DNA from 4 places in the Kineococcus terrestris genome. Region 4 is predicted to be linked to each of the others. Evidence: riboswitches for the same ligand, from Rfam matches in the RefSeq annotation. Region 4 holds a riboswitch; each other region holds the start of a gene.
The links. A riboswitch is a leader RNA that binds a small molecule or an ion and turns the genes downstream of it on or off. The one in region 4 is predicted to bind S-adenosylmethionine.
Positions count from the first base shown of each region.

Region 1 (3,465 bases), on a different contig from region 4:
GTGCTGCGCGCGGGCCTGGCGCACCTGCGCCGCCGCCAGCCGGTGCCGGCCGCCGACCACTCCGCCCGCGCGCACGTCGCCGTCGTCTCGCACCTGCACCACGACCACTGCGACGTCGCCTCGCTGCGCGCGCTGGACGCGGACTGGGTCGTCGCCCCGCCGGGGGCCGCGCGCTGGCTGCGGCACCGGCTGCGCCCCGTCGGCAGCCGCGTCGTGGAGGCGGGCGCCGGCCAGACCGTCCACCTGCCCGTGCGCGCCTTCGACGGCTCGCGCCGCGAGGTGGCCGTCACCGCGCTGCCCGCCCACCACGACGGCGGCCGCACCCTGGCCCTGCTGACCGGCGCGCCCCGCGACGCGGCCGCCGTCGGCCACCTGCTGGAGGTCCCGCGCGCCGACGGGGTGCCCGTGACGGTGTGGGCGCTGGGCGACACCGGCCCCTTCCCCGGCCTGGAGGACGCCGTCCTGGCGCAGCTGCGCGCGCGCCGCGCGGTGGCCGTGGACGGCGGCCCGGCCCCGGGTCACGAGGGTGGCCCGGACGTGGCGCTCGTGCCCGTGGGCGGCTGGGGCCACACCCTCGGCGAGCACCACCTGGACCCGCGCCAGGCCGCGCGGGTCGTGGCGCGCGTGCGCCCGGCCCTCGCCGTGCCGGTGCACTGGGGGACGCTGGCGCCGGTCGCGCTCGGGCGCACGATGGGCGACCGCTGGTGGGCGCCGGGACGCCACTTCGCCGACCGCCTGGCCCGCCGCTCGGACGTGCGGGCCGTCGTGCTGCGCCCCGGTCAGGTCCTGCCTTTCGACCGCGCCCCCGCGGCACCCCCGCCCCCCGGGGCCTGAGCCCCCGCGGCGACACGCGGACCGGTCCCGCCGATCCGCGCGTGCGCCGGGCCCTTCGCGGGTACCGTCGCAGGGACACCCGCTGACACCGGGTCCCGACGGGAACGGGGGAGTCATGGCCCAGGCGTTCACCTTCCTCACGGCGCTGCTCGACCACGAGCAGCGGGCGCTCGTGGTCAGCACCGACGACGGCCGCGTGCTGTCGCGGCTGGCGCTGAGCGACCCGCCCGCGCACGGCTACTACGAGCCGGTCCAGCTCGACGCGGCGCTGGCCGACCTGGGCCTGCGCGCGGTCGGCTGCTGGCTGCGCGACGGCGACGGCGGGGCCGTCGCCGACGTCCGGCCGCTGGGCGAGCAGATGCCCGACCCGCGCCCGGTCTGAGGCCCGGCCCGGGCGCGGGGGTCCGCGCGCCGTCCGCTCACGCCCGGTGACGCCGCGCGCCGCGGTCGGCTGCCCGGGGCACCCTGGTTTGACACGGCTCCCCCCTCGGCCTTTGATGGTGCAACCATCCAGAGCGGCCGAGAGACCTGGCTCGACGACGCCGCAGCAACCTCCGGGCCCTCGGGCCCGGGCACGGTGCTCACGCCAGGACCGATGGAGGAGCCGAGTTGCCCCCTGGTCCCGCGACCGCGCACGAGACCGCGCCCGAGCGCGCTCCCCGCACCGCCGCCACGGCCCCCACGGACGCGGCGACCACCGCGCGCGCCGACGCCCTGCAGCCCGCCGACGTGGTCCTGCGCGGGGTCGGGCGCTCCTTCGGCACGGCCCGCGGCACCCACCGGGTGCTGGCCGACGTCGACCTCGTCGTCGAGGCCGGGTCCACCGTCGCCCTCCTCGGCGCCTCCGGCAGCGGCAAGTCCACGCTGCTGCGCCTGGTCGCCGGCCTGGACCTGCCCACCGCGGGCGAGGTCGCGGTCGGCGGTGAGGCGGTGCGCGACGTCAGCGACCGCTGCGCCGTCGTCTTCCAGGAGCCGCGCCTGCTGCCCTGGCGCGACCTGGCCGGCAACGTCGCCCTCGGCCTGCCGCGCGGCACCCCGCGCGCCGAGGGCCGCGAGCGCGTCGCCCACCAGCTCGAGACCGTCGGCCTGGCCGACTTCGCCGGGCACCGCCCGCGCCGCGTCTCCGGCGGCATGGCCCAGCGCGCGGCGCTGGCGCGCGCCCTGGTGCGCCGGCCCGGCGTGCTGCTGCTCGACGAGCCGTTCGCGGCGCTGGACGCGCTGACCCGGCTGAAGATGCAGGACCTCCTCGACGACGTCCAGCGCGGCACGGGCGCCACGACCCTGTTCGTCACCCACGACGTCGACGAGGCCCTGCACCTGGCCGACCGCGTCCTCGTGCTCGGCACCCCCGAGGGTGCCGAGGGCGCCCGCGTGGTGCGCGACCTGCGCGTGGCGGCGCCCCGCCCCCGCGACCGCGGCGACGCCGAGCTGGCCGCCCACCGCGTGGAGCTCCTGGAGCTCCTCGGCGTGCCCCGGCACGCCTGACCCGCCCCCCTCACCACCGCTCCACCCCCCCCGCAGCGCCGGTCCGTCCCGGACCGCCGCTCGTCCCTGCCTGGAGGAACCCCGTGCTGCGCACCCCCCGTCCCCTCGCCCGCCGCACCGCCCTCGGCCTCGCCCTCGGCGGCGTCGCGCTCGGTGCCGCCGCCTGCGTGCAGGGCGAGGACAGCACCGGCGCCGTCGCCACCGAGGGCGCCGGCTCCGGCTCGGGTTCCGGCGGCGGCGACACCGTCCGCCTGGACTACGCGCTCTACAACCCGCTGAGCCTGGTGGTGCGCGAGCAGCGGATCCTCGAGGACGCCGGCCTGACGGTCGTGTGGGAGCAGTCGCTGGGCAGCAACCGCGCCAACGAGTTCCTGCGCAACGACAACCTCGACGTGGCCTCCACCGCGGGCTCGGCCGTCCTGCAGGCCCGCGCGAACGGCTCGCCCGTGCAGACGATCGCCGTGTACTCCCAGCCGGAGTGGACGGCGCTGGTCGTCGGCGCGGACTCCCCGATCACCGACGTGGCCGGTCTGCGCGGGACGCGGATCGCCGCCACCACCGGCACGGACCCGTACTTCTTCCTCCAGCAGGCGCTGGCCGAGGCGGGCCTGTCGGGCGCCGACGTGGAGATCGTCAACCTGCAGCACCCGGACGGCCGCGCGGCGCTGGAGCGCGGCGACGTGGACGCGTGGGCGGGCCTGGACCCGAACATGGCGGCCTCGGAGCTGACGGTGGGCTCGCGCCTGCTGTACCGCAACGTCGACTTCAACACCTACGGGATGCTCAACGCGCGCGAGCAGTTCATCGAGGAGTCCCCGGAGCTGGCGCAGCAGGTCGTCGACGCGTACGCGCAGGCGCGCGCGTGGGCGCTGGAGAACCCGGCCGACCTGCAGGCCCTGTACGCCGCCGAGGCGCAGCAGGAGGACGAGGTCGCCGCGCTGGTGCTGGAGCGCACCAGCTTCGTCGACCTGGAGCCGGGCGACGCGCAGGCGCAGGTCCTGGAGGCGATCGTCCCGCTGATGGTCGAGACCGGTGACGTGCGCTCGGAGGAGGAGGCCCGCACGGCGCTGGAGGGCCTGTTCGCCCCGCAGTTCGCGCAGGCGGCGTCCTCGTGAGCGCCCTGAGCGGGACGCAGGCGCCGCCGCG
Region 1 is NZ_JBEUEI010000038.1:5,260-8,724, forward strand. Features, by position in the region: gene AB8M62_RS17580 (MBL fold metallo-hydrolase) at 1-834, shown strand, start outside; gene AB8M62_RS17585 (hypothetical protein) at 950-1,216, shown strand; SAM riboswitch class I at 1,338-1,436, shown strand; gene AB8M62_RS17590 (ABC transporter ATP-binding protein) at 1,564-2,319, shown strand; gene AB8M62_RS17595 (aliphatic sulfonate ABC transporter substrate-binding protein) at 2,406-3,434, shown strand; gene AB8M62_RS17600 (ABC transporter permease) at 3,431-3,465, shown strand, end outside.
Region 1: linked by a shared signal. The riboswitch ahead of AB8M62_RS17590 (ABC transporter ATP-binding protein) and the one ahead of AB8M62_RS15300 (acyl-CoA dehydrogenase family protein) in region 4 are both predicted to bind S-adenosylmethionine.

Region 2 (3,465 bases), on a different contig from region 4:
ACGACGGGCACCGTCGCGGAACCCCTCACCGACGACGAGGTCGCCCGCCTGCGGGCGGACTTCCCCGTCCTGGCCCGCACGGTCCGCGACGGCCGGCCGCTGGTCTACCTGGACTCCGGCGCCACCTCGCAGAAGCCGCGGCAGGTCCTGGACGCCGAGCGCGACTTCTACGAGCAGCGCAACGCCGCCGTGCACCGCGGCGCCCACCAGCTCGCCGAGGAGGCCACCGACGCCTTCGAGGGAGCCCGCGCCGCCGTGGCCGGCTTCGTCGGCGCGCGCCCGGCCGACGTCGTGCTCACCAAGAACGCGACCGAGTCGCTGAACCTCGTCGCGCACGCCTTCAGCACCGCCACCGCGCTGGCCCAGCGCTCCGCCCGGCCCGTCGACCCGGCGTTCGTGCTGCGCGAGGGCGACGAGGTGCTCGTCACCGAGGCCGAGCACCACGCCAACCTCGTGCCCTGGCAGGAGCTGTGCCTGCGCACGGGCGCCGTGCTGCGCTGGGCGGGGGTGCGCGAGGACGGCCACCTGGACCTGGACGCCCTCGAGGCGCTGGTGGGCCCGCGCACCCGCGTGGTCGCCGTCACCCACGCCTCCAACGTGCTCGGCGCCCTCACCGACGTGCCGCGGGTGGTGGCCGCCGCCCGCTCCGCCGGGGCGCTGAGCGTCCTGGACGCCTGCCAGTCCGTCCCGCACCTGCCCGTGGACCTGCCCGCCCTCGGCGTGGACGTCGCCGCGTTCTCCGGGCACAAGATGCTCGGCCCCTCCGGCATCGGCGTCCTGTGGGGGCGCGGGGAGGTGCTGGAGGCGATGCCGCCGTTCCTCACCGGCGGCTCGATGATCGAGACGGTGCGGATGGAGGGCTCCACGTTCGCGCCCCCGCCGCAGAAGTTCGAGACCGGCGTGCCGATGACCGCGCAGGCCGTCGGCCTGCACGCGGCCGTCGACTACCTCACCGGCTGGGGGATGGCGCGCGTGGAGGCCCACGAGCGCGCGCTGACCGCCCGCCTGCTCGACGCCCTGGACGACCTGCCGTGGGTGCGGGTGGTCGGCCCGCGCGCGGCCGCCGAGCGCACCTCGCTGGTCTCCTTCGCCGTCGAGGGCGTGCACCCGCACGACGTCGGGCAGGTCCTCGACGACGCCGGCATCGCCGTGCGCACGGGGCACCACTGCGCCTGGCCGCTGCACCGCGCCCTCGGCCTGGCCGCCACCACGCGGGTCAGCTTCGGCCCGTACAACACCGCCGCCGAGGTGGACGCCGTGGTGCGCGAGCTGCACCGCGCGCGGGAGGTGTTCGCCTGATGGACCTGTACCAGCAGCTGATCATCGAGCACTCCAAGCACCCGCAGGGGGCCGGCCTGCGCGAGCCGTTCTCCGCCGAGGTGCACCACGTGAACCCCGTGTGCGGGGACGAGGTGACGCTGCGCCTGGACCTGGCCGGCGCGCCCGGCGGGGAGGTCGTGCGCGACGTCTCCTTCGAGGCGGAGGGCTGCTCCATCAGCCGCGCCTCGGCCTCGGTGCTGCACGAGCTCGTCGTCGGCCAGCCGCTCGAGCGGGCGCTGGCCGTGCGCACGGCGATGCAGGCGATGCTCACCAGCCGCGGCGCCGACACCGGCGACGAGGAGGTCCTCGGCGACGGCGTCGCGCTGGCCGGGGTGGCGCGCTACCCCGCCCGGGTCAAGTGCGCCCTGCTCAGCTGGGCGGCCTTCGCCGACGCCGTCCAGCGCGCCTGAACACCGTCCGCCGCGGTCCCCGCGGAGCCTCCCCGCGCGCTCGCCGCGAGGTTCTCAGCGCCGATTTGACCGCGTGAGCGGCGCCTGCCTACTGTCCTGCACGGCATCGAGCGTCAGCGACAAGCCCTGGCTTGCTGACCGGCAACCCTCGTCCGCGGTGGGGTGCCCCAGGTGGAAGCCCGGCGGGGTCGCCCCGCAAGCGTGTGAACCGGTCCTCGACGGACCAGCTGTCCTGCGGCCCAACGACGTCGTCGCCACTGCGGGGGACGGCGCCGACCCCAGGAGAAGACCGTGAGCAGCACCACCCCCTCCCTGCCCGACAAGCCCAGGAGCCGCACCCCGCTGATCGCCGGGATCGTCGCCGCGGTCGTCGTCGTGGCGGTCGTCGTCGGCGTCCTGCTGACCCGCGGCGGCGGCTCGGCCACCACCGCGGCGAGCGAGCGCACCGTGCGCATCGGCGTGTCCGACCAGGCGCTGCCGTTCTGGCGCACCTACACCGAGCTGGCCGACGAGCGCCTCGGCGTGGACGTGCAGCTGGTGAACTTCACCGACTACAGCCTGCCCAACCCGGCGCTGTCGCAGGGCGAGGTGGACATCAACCAGTTCCAGCACACCCAGTACCTGGCGAACTACAACGTCGACGCCGGCGACGACCTGCAGCCCATCGGCGCCACGGCCGTCTACCCGCTGTCGCTGTACTCGACCACCGCCGACAGCGCCGACGCGCTGCCCGACGGCGCCCAGGTCGCGCTGCCCAACGACGCCATCAACCAGGCCCGCGGCCTGCTCGTGCTGCAGGCCGCCGGCCTGCTGACCCTGCGCGAGGGCGGCACGCCGTTCTCCGACCTGCAGGACGTGGAGGACTCGCGGGTGGAGCTGGTGTCCCTGGACGCCTCGCAGACCGCCAACGCGCTGCAGAGCGGTTCGGTGGCGGCGGCGATCGTCAACAACAACTACGCGACCAGCGCGGACCTGGCCGACGAGGACGTCGTCTTCGCCGACGACCCGGAGAGCCCCGAGGCCGCCCCGTACGTGAACCTGTTCGTCACCCGCGCCGAGGACGCCGACGACCAGACCTACCTGGACCTGGCCGCCCTGTTCCACGACCCGGCCGTCCTGGAGGCCTTCTCGCAGGACTACCCCGGCGGCGTGGTCCGCGACGTGGACGCCGCGACCCTGCAGGAGCAGCTGGCCGCCATCGAGGAGGACGCCCGGGCGGCGCAGGGCTGAGATGGCCGCCATCGTCTCGCTGGAGGGTGTCTCCAAGCACTACCGGCGCCCGGGGGGTGACGTCGTCCGCGCCGTGGACGACGTCACCCTCGAGGTGGCGCAGGGCGAGGTCCTCGCCGTCATCGGCTACTCCGGCGCCGGCAAGTCCACGCTCGTGCGCCTGCTCAACGCGCTGGAGCCCCCCACCGGCGGCCGGGTCGTCGTCGCCGGGCAGGACCTGACCACGCTGGGGGAGAGGGACCTGCGCCGCGCCCGGCAGCGCATCGGGATGATCTTCCAGCAGTTCAACCTGTTCCGCTCCCGCACCGTGGCCGGCAACGTCGCCTACCCGCTGAAGGTGGCGCGCGTGCCCCGGCGCGAGCACGACGCCCGGGTCGCCGAGCTGCTGGACTTCGTGGGCCTGCTCGACCGCGCCCACGCCTACCCCGAGCAGCTGTCCGGCGGGCAGAAGCAGCGCGTCGGCATCGCGCGCGCCCTGGCCACGAACCCGCCGCTGCTGCTGGCC
Region 2 is NZ_JBEUEI010000011.1:7,683-11,147, forward strand. Features, by position in the region: gene AB8M62_RS08410 (aminotransferase class V-fold PLP-dependent enzyme) at 1-1,299, shown strand, start outside; gene sufU (Fe-S cluster assembly sulfur transfer protein SufU) at 1,299-1,730, shown strand; SAM riboswitch class IV at 1,833-1,938, shown strand; gene AB8M62_RS08420 (MetQ/NlpA family ABC transporter substrate-binding protein) at 2,022-2,960, shown strand; gene AB8M62_RS08425 (methionine ABC transporter ATP-binding protein) at 2,962-3,465, shown strand, end outside.
Region 2: linked by a shared signal. The riboswitch ahead of AB8M62_RS08420 (MetQ/NlpA family ABC transporter substrate-binding protein) and the one ahead of AB8M62_RS15300 (acyl-CoA dehydrogenase family protein) in region 4 are both predicted to bind S-adenosylmethionine.

Region 3 (3,465 bases), on a different contig from region 4:
GCGGCCCGACGAGGACGGGCCGGGTGAGGAACCCGTCGGCCAGCGCCTCGGAGAACTCCCGCACGCTGCTGTCGTCGGCGAAGCGGAACGCGGTGTCCGGGCCGATCTCGGGGACGAGGTAGTGGTAGTTCGTGTCGAACCACTTCGTCATCTCCAGCGGTGCGTCGGCGCCGCGCCCGCGGGCGATGGTGGAGCGCCCGGCGACGTCCACGCGGCCGTCGGGGCCGACGACGTCGGCGAAGCGCGGCGGGACGGCCCCGAGGGTGACGGCCGCGTCGAGGACGTGGTCGTAGCTGGAGGCGGCCGAGGGGATGGACGCGTCGTGCGCGTGCAGGCCCAGGGCGTTCAGGCGGCGCAGGGTGCGCGCGCGCACCGCGGCCAGGGCCTCCTCGGTGGCGGCGACGTCGGCGCGCCCGGCCCACAGGGCCTCCAGGGCCTTCTTCGCCTCGCGGCGCGGGCCGGTGCGGGGGTAGCCGAGGACGGTGGCGCCCCACGGCGCCGAGGCGGTGGTGCGTCCGGTGGTGGGGTGGTCGGTGGTGCTCATGCGGTGCCTCCAGCCGGCTGCGCGGCGGGTTCGGGGAGGGGTGCCTCCGGGGAGCTGCCGGCCTGCGGCCGTCCGGCCGCCGGCGGGACCGTCGGGGTCCGCGTGTCGAGGTGGGCGCCCTCGAGCAGGTCCAGCGCGTGGTCGTGGGAGTTGAAGGTGTAGACGTGCACGCCGGGCGCGCCGGCGTCGAGGAGCTCGCGGACCAGCCGCGCCCCCCAGGCGGTGCCGGCGCGGCGGCGGGCGGTGTCCCCGGACTCCTGCGCCGTCTCCAGGACGGCGAGCAGCTCGCGGGGCACGGGCACGCCGGTCAGCTGCTGCAGGCGCAGCAGCCGGGCCGGGTCGGTGGTGGGCACGACGCCCGGCAGCACGGGGATCGTGATCCCGGCGGCGCGGGCGCGCGCCAGGTGGTCGGCGTACTCGCTCGCGCGGTAGCAGACCTGCGCGACGGCGAAGTGGGCGCCGGCGTCCTGCTTGGCGCGCAGGGCCGCCAGGTCGTCCGGCCCGCCGGAGGGGAAGGCCGCCACGGCGATGCTCAGCGGTTGCTCGTCCACGGGGCGGGCGCCGCCGCGCTGGGCGAGGTGGCGCCGGTCGGCGACCTGCAGCAGCTCGACGAGGTCGCAGGCGCGGTGGACGCCGTCGGGGTGCGGGCGCCAGTCCTCCTGCCCGGCCGGCGGGTCCCCGCGCAGGGCGAGGACGTCGCGCACCCCGGCGTCGAAGAACGCCGTGGCCAGCTCGACGACCTCGCGGCGGGAGGCGCCCACGCAGGTCAGGTGCGCCAGGACGGGCACCGGGGTGCTGGCCAGCACGTGCCGCACCAGGTCGGCGCTGGGCCCGCGGGTGGCGCCGGAGGCCCCGTAGGTGACGGAGAAGAAGTCCGGCAGGACGGCGGACAGCTCGGCCACGGTGCGGTGCACGGCGTCCACGCCCGCCGCCGAGCGCGGCGGGTACAGCTCGAAGCTGACCGTGGGCCGGTCCGTCCCCCGCAGGCGCGGGGCGAGGCTCACCGCCGGGCCCGGGCGCCGGCGCAGGCGGGGGTGGCGGGGGTGCGTGACATCGACATCTGAACTCCATCGGCCTGGCGTTAGCACCCTCGCCCGGGCTCGGGGGGTTGCTGCGGCGTCACGGAGCCAGGACTCTCGACCGCTCTGGATGGGCTGCGTCGATGCTAGGGGCACGGGGCCCGCGCTTCAACACCCTTCGTGTCGGCCGTGCGCGGGGCGGGCTCGATCGCCCGGGCGGGTGAGGTGCCGGCCGGGCGCGCAGCCCCCCGCGCCGAGCGCCGGGGTCTCGCGCGGACCTGCCATAGTCATCGGATGGTCACCCGGCGTTCACCGATCAGCCACCGAGCGGAGGACCAGGGCCCTGCTCAGCTCTCCGTCGCGCCCGCCCGCGGGCACGGGGAGGCGGTGCTCGTCGGCTCGGTCGTGGCGGCGAGCGTCGCGGCCGCTGCGGCGCTGACCGTGGTGATCGGGCTGGAGCCCGAGTGGTACGGGGTCGCGGTGCGCGACGTCCTCGCGGTGGCGCGCGCCGGGGACCCGCTCACGTTCTACGCCGGGTGGGTGACCTACCTCGGCGCGCTGGGCTGGTTCGCCGCCGCGACGGCGGGCGTCCTGACGGGCCTCGTCCTGCGGGGCCGGGCGCCGCGCCGGCGCACCTCCCTGCTCCTGTGGGGCGGGCTGGTCTCCCTGGCCATGGGCGTGGACGACCTGTTCATGTTCCACGACGGCGTGCTGGCGTGGCAGGGGGTGCCCGAGGAGGCGACGATGGCCGCGCTGGGCCTCGCCGCGGCGGTGTGGGCCCTCACCTTCCTCGGCTCCTGGGCGCGGGAGCTGACCGGCCTGCTGCTCGTCGCCGCTGGCGCCTGGTTCGCGCACTCGGTGCTCGTGGACGTGCTGGACGTGTCCCTGCTGGTGCACGAGGAGGCCAGCAAGCTGGCCGCCGTCCTGTGCTGGACGGCGTGGTTCACCGCGGTCAGCGCCCGCGAGCTGCGCCGCGCGACGGCGCCCGCCGCCCGCTGAGGGGTCTCGCGCGAGCGCACGGGCACGTCTTCCGGAAGCCCTCTCGGCGCGTTCGGTGGCCGGGAGTCTCGACGTCGAGCTACCGTCGGCGCCCTCACAGCCGGGGCTCGGGGTCCCGGCGCTGACGAGGAGGTCACCGTGAGCACGACCGACCACGGCCGGTCCGGGCCGGCCGGCGAACCGCCCGGCGGGTCCGGGCCCCTGGACGGGCGCACGCCCTACCAGGAGGTCCAGGACTCCCCCGAGTTCGCCGCGCTGCGACGGCGCTTCCGCCGCGTCGTCTTCCCCCTGACCGCGCTCTTCCTGTTCTGGTACCTGCTGTACGTCCTGCTGGCCGACTACGCGCACGGCTTCATGAGCACGCGCCTGGGCGACAGCAACATCACGATCGGGCTGCTGCTCGGGCTGAGCCAGTTCGTCATGACGTTCGCCATCACCACCGTGTACGTGCGCTGGGCGAACAAGAGGTTCGACCCGGCGGCCGAGGAGCTGCGCCAGCGCGTCGAGGGGGTCCGGTGAGCGCTCTGACGACGGGCCTGTCCACCGCGGCGGCCGCGGGGACCGACATCGGCAACCCCTGGGTCAACATCGCCATCTTCGGCGCGTTCGTCGCCGTCACGCTGACGGTGGTGCTGCGGGCCAGCAAGAACAACCGCACGGCCGCCGACTTCTACGCCGGCGGGCGCGCCTTCACCGGCCGGCAGAACGGCGTCGCCATCGCCGGCGACTACCTGTCGGCCGCCAGCTTCCTGGGCATCGCCGGCGCCATCGCCCTGTACGGCTACGACGGGTTCCTGTACTCGATCGGCTTCCTCGTCGCCTGGCTGGTGGCGCTGCTGCTGGTCGCCGAGCTGCTGCGCAACACCGGCCGCTTCACGATGGCCGACGTCCTCAGCTTCCGGC
Region 3 is NZ_JBEUEI010000003.1:82,858-86,322, reverse strand. Features, by position in the region: gene metE (5-methyltetrahydropteroyltriglutamate--homocysteine S-methyltransferase) at 1-544, opposite strand, end outside; gene AB8M62_RS03035 (methylenetetrahydrofolate reductase) at 541-1,548, opposite strand; SAM riboswitch class I at 1,609-1,700, opposite strand; gene AB8M62_RS03030 (DUF8692 domain-containing protein) at 1,951-2,562, shown strand; gene AB8M62_RS03025 (DUF485 domain-containing protein) at 2,701-3,081, shown strand; gene AB8M62_RS03020 (monocarboxylic acid transporter) at 3,078-3,465, shown strand, end outside.
Region 3: linked by a shared signal. The riboswitch ahead of AB8M62_RS03035 (methylenetetrahydrofolate reductase) and the one ahead of AB8M62_RS15300 (acyl-CoA dehydrogenase family protein) in region 4 are both predicted to bind S-adenosylmethionine.

Region 4 (3,465 bases):
GCGACCCCCCTCCAGACCGCTCCCGCGAGCGCCGGGGTGCTCTCCTGCGGCGGCCTGAGCGGGCTGGAGCGCCTGGTGGCCGGCGCGGGGGGCGCGCCCGCGCCGGTGCGCGTGGAGCGCCTGGCCAGCAGCGAGGGCGCCAGCGGCGTCGTCAACGAGCTGCTCGTGCAGATGCAGTCCTTCGACGAGCCGACGGCCGGGGAGCGGGTGCGCGGCGCGCTGGTCGACCTGGCCAACCGCTTCCTGCCCGAGGGGCGCCGGCTGCGCCGCCCGCGCACCGAGCCCGCCGAGGTCCTCGTCGTGGCCGCGACCAACCGCGCCGACGCCCTCGACCCCGCGCTGCTGCGTCCCGGCCGCTTCGACCGCCGCCTGGTGTTCGGCCTGCCCGACAAGGCGGCCCGGCGCGAGCTGGTGGACCACTTCCTGGCCCGCAAGGCCCACGAGCCGGCCCTGGACGAGTCCGAGCGCCGCGACGCGCTGGCCGGTGTCACCTCCGGCTACAGCCCCGTGATGATCGAGAACCTGCTCGACGAGGCCCTCGTCAACGCCGTGCGCCGCGGCGGCGACGGCATGTCCTGGGCGGACCTGGAGCACGCGCGCCTGGTCACCGAGGTGGGCCTGGGCCAGCCCGTCGGGTACACCGCGCACGAGGCGCGGCTCATCGCCACCCACGAGGCCGGGCACGCCGTCGTCGCGCACCTCGTGGCCCCGCACCGGCGCCTGGACGTGCTGACGATCGTCAAGCGCGCCAGCGCCCTCGGCCTGCTCGCCCACGGCGACGTCGAGGACGTCTACACCCGCTCGCGCTCGGAGCTGGCCGGGCTGATCCGCATCGCCTTCGGCGGGCAGGTGGCCGAGGAGCTGTTCTTCGGCGACGTGTCCACCGGCCCCTCCGGCGACCTGCAGGCCGCCACGACGACGGCCGCGCAGATGGTCGGCGCCGCCGGGATGGCCGGCACGCTGGTCTCCTTCGCCGCGGTGCAGAACGGCGCCTTCGCCGACGGCAACCTCGTCTCCCGGGTCCTGGGCGACGCCGAGGGCCGGCGCCTGGTCGAGGGCCTGCTGGCCGAGCAGAAGGAGGCCGTGCGCGAGCTGCTGGGCCGCCACCGCCACCTGGTGGCCGCCCTGCGCGACGCGCTGCTGGAGCGCCACGAGCTCATCGGCCACGAGATCACCGACGTGCTGGCGGCCGCCGCGCGCGAGCACGGGGCCGGCGGGCCGGGTGAGCCCGACCGGGTCCTGGACCTGCGTGACGGGGCGGTCCTGCCCAGCGGCCCGCGCCCGCCGGCCTGACCCGCCGCCGCAGGCGCACCGGCGCTCGACAGCGCCGGTGCGCTCGTGGCACGCTCCGCGCAGGTCATGAGCGCCAGCGTCAAGCCCCGGCTCGCTGGCCGGCAACCCTCCACGTCGTGGGGTGCCCCGGGTGATGACCTGACCTGGTGCTGACGCACGGGTAAGGACGAGCGTTCGCACGTGCGCCTCCCGGGCCGACGCACCTCAGCGTCCACGACCGTGAGGAGCGACGGGTGAGCACCGCCACCGACGACCAGACCGTTGAGCGCGCGAGCGCCGGGACGAGCCCCGCGCAGCGGCTCACCGCCGTGCGGGAGCGGCTGCGGCCCCTGCTGGAGCGGATCGCCGAGGGCACCGTGCAGCGCGAGCGGGGGCACGTCCTGCCGCGCGAGCAGGTGCGCGAGCTGCTGGCGGCCGGCTTCGGCCGCCTGCGGGTGCCCGTCGAGGAGGGCGGGGAGGGCCTGGACGTGCGCGGGCTGGCCGAGGTGCTGGTCGACGTGGCCGCCGCCGACCCGAACCTGCCGCAGGTCTTCCGCGGGCACCTGGCTTGGGTCGAGCACCTGCTGTCCCTGCCGGCGGGGGAGTACCGCACCCGCTGGATCGGGCGCGTCGTGGCCGGCGAGCTGGTCGGCAACGCCTGGAGCGAGACGGGCGACGCCACGACCGGGAAGCAGCAGACGGTGGTGACCCGGCGCGAGGGGCGCTGGGTCGTCGACGGCCGCAAGTACTACACGACCGGCACGATCTTCGCCGACTGGACGGACGCGACCGCGCGACGCGTCGACGCGGACGGGAGCGAGGAGGTCGTCACCGTCCTCGTGCGCACCGACCAGCCGGGCGTGCGGGTCAGCGACGACTGGGACGGCTTCGGCCAGCAGCTGACCGGCACCGGCACCCTCGTGCTGACCGGCGCGGTCGTCGAGGACGAGGACGTCGCCCCCTTCACCGACCGCTTCCGCTACCAGACGGCGCTGTACCAGCTGGTGCTGCTCGCCGTCCTGGCCGGCGTCGCCGAGGCCGTCGAGCGCGACACCGGCGCGCAGGTGCGCTCGCGCACCCGCAGCTACACGCACGGCCTGGCGCCGCTGGTGCGCCACGACGCGCAGGTCCTCGCCGTCGCCGGGGAGGTCTCGGCCACGGCCTTCACCGCGCGCGCCCTCGTGCGCTCGGCCGCCGAGGCCGTGCAGGCGGCCGCCGACACCGCCCACGAGCGCGGCTCGGCCGCCGACCGCGCCGCCAACGTGGAGGCCGAGGTGCGCACGGCGCAGGCGCAGGTCGTCCTGTCCGAGAGCGTGCCGCGCGCCGCGACCCTGCTGTTCAACACGCTGGGCGCCTCCGCGACCAGCCGGGCGCGGGCCCTGGACCGGCACTGGCGCAACGCCCGCACCGTCGCCTCGCACAACCCGGTCATCTACAAGCAGCGCATCGTGGGCGACTGGTCGGTCAACGGCACCGAGCCGCCGTTCGTCTGGGACGTCGGCACGCACGCCTCCGTGGACGCGGCGGCCGTGCGGGCCGCCGGGGGCGCCTCCCGCGGCTGAGGCCGGGCCGCGACGAGCGGCGCCCCCACCGCGGGAGCGGCGGGGGCGCTGCTCGTCGTGCGGGTGACCGGGGTCAGCGCACCGAGCGGTCGGCGCGCTCCAGCAGCGCCAGCAGGTCCTCGCCGGTGGTGCGGCGCGGCCGCTCGGGGTCGCCGTCCTCCGTGTACGCGCCGGCGTAGGCGGGCTGGTCGCGCTGGAAGCGCCAGCTGTCGGCCAGGGAACCGGTGTCGAGCACGTCGTAGCCCAGGGAGTCCAGGAAGGCGGCGACGACCCGCTCGGCGTCCTCGTCGTCCCCGGCGGTCAGCAGCGTCGTGCGCTCCGGCGAGCCCGCCGGGCGCTGCAGGACGCCGAGGTTGGCGGCGAAGATGTTGTTGAAGGCCTTGACGACGCGGGCGCCGGGGAAGTGGCGCTGCACGAGCTCGCTGGTCGTCAGCTCGTGGCTGTCCAGCTCGGCGGTGTCGCCGTCGCGCTCCGGGTAGTAGTTGCAGGTGTCGACGACGACCTTGCCGGCCAGCAGGTCCGGCGGCAGGTCCCGCACGCGGCCCAGGGGGATGGTCAGCACCACCAGGTCGCGCGCCGCCGCGGCCTCCTCGACGGTGCCGGCGCGCGCCCGCGGGCCCAGCCGCCCGAC
Region 4 is NZ_JBEUEI010000027.1:29,446-32,910, forward strand. Features, by position in the region: gene AB8M62_RS15295 (AAA family ATPase) at 1-1,293, shown strand, start outside; SAM riboswitch class IV at 1,356-1,466, shown strand; gene AB8M62_RS15300 (acyl-CoA dehydrogenase family protein) at 1,527-2,834, shown strand; gene AB8M62_RS15305 (NADPH-dependent F420 reductase) at 2,908-3,465, opposite strand, start outside.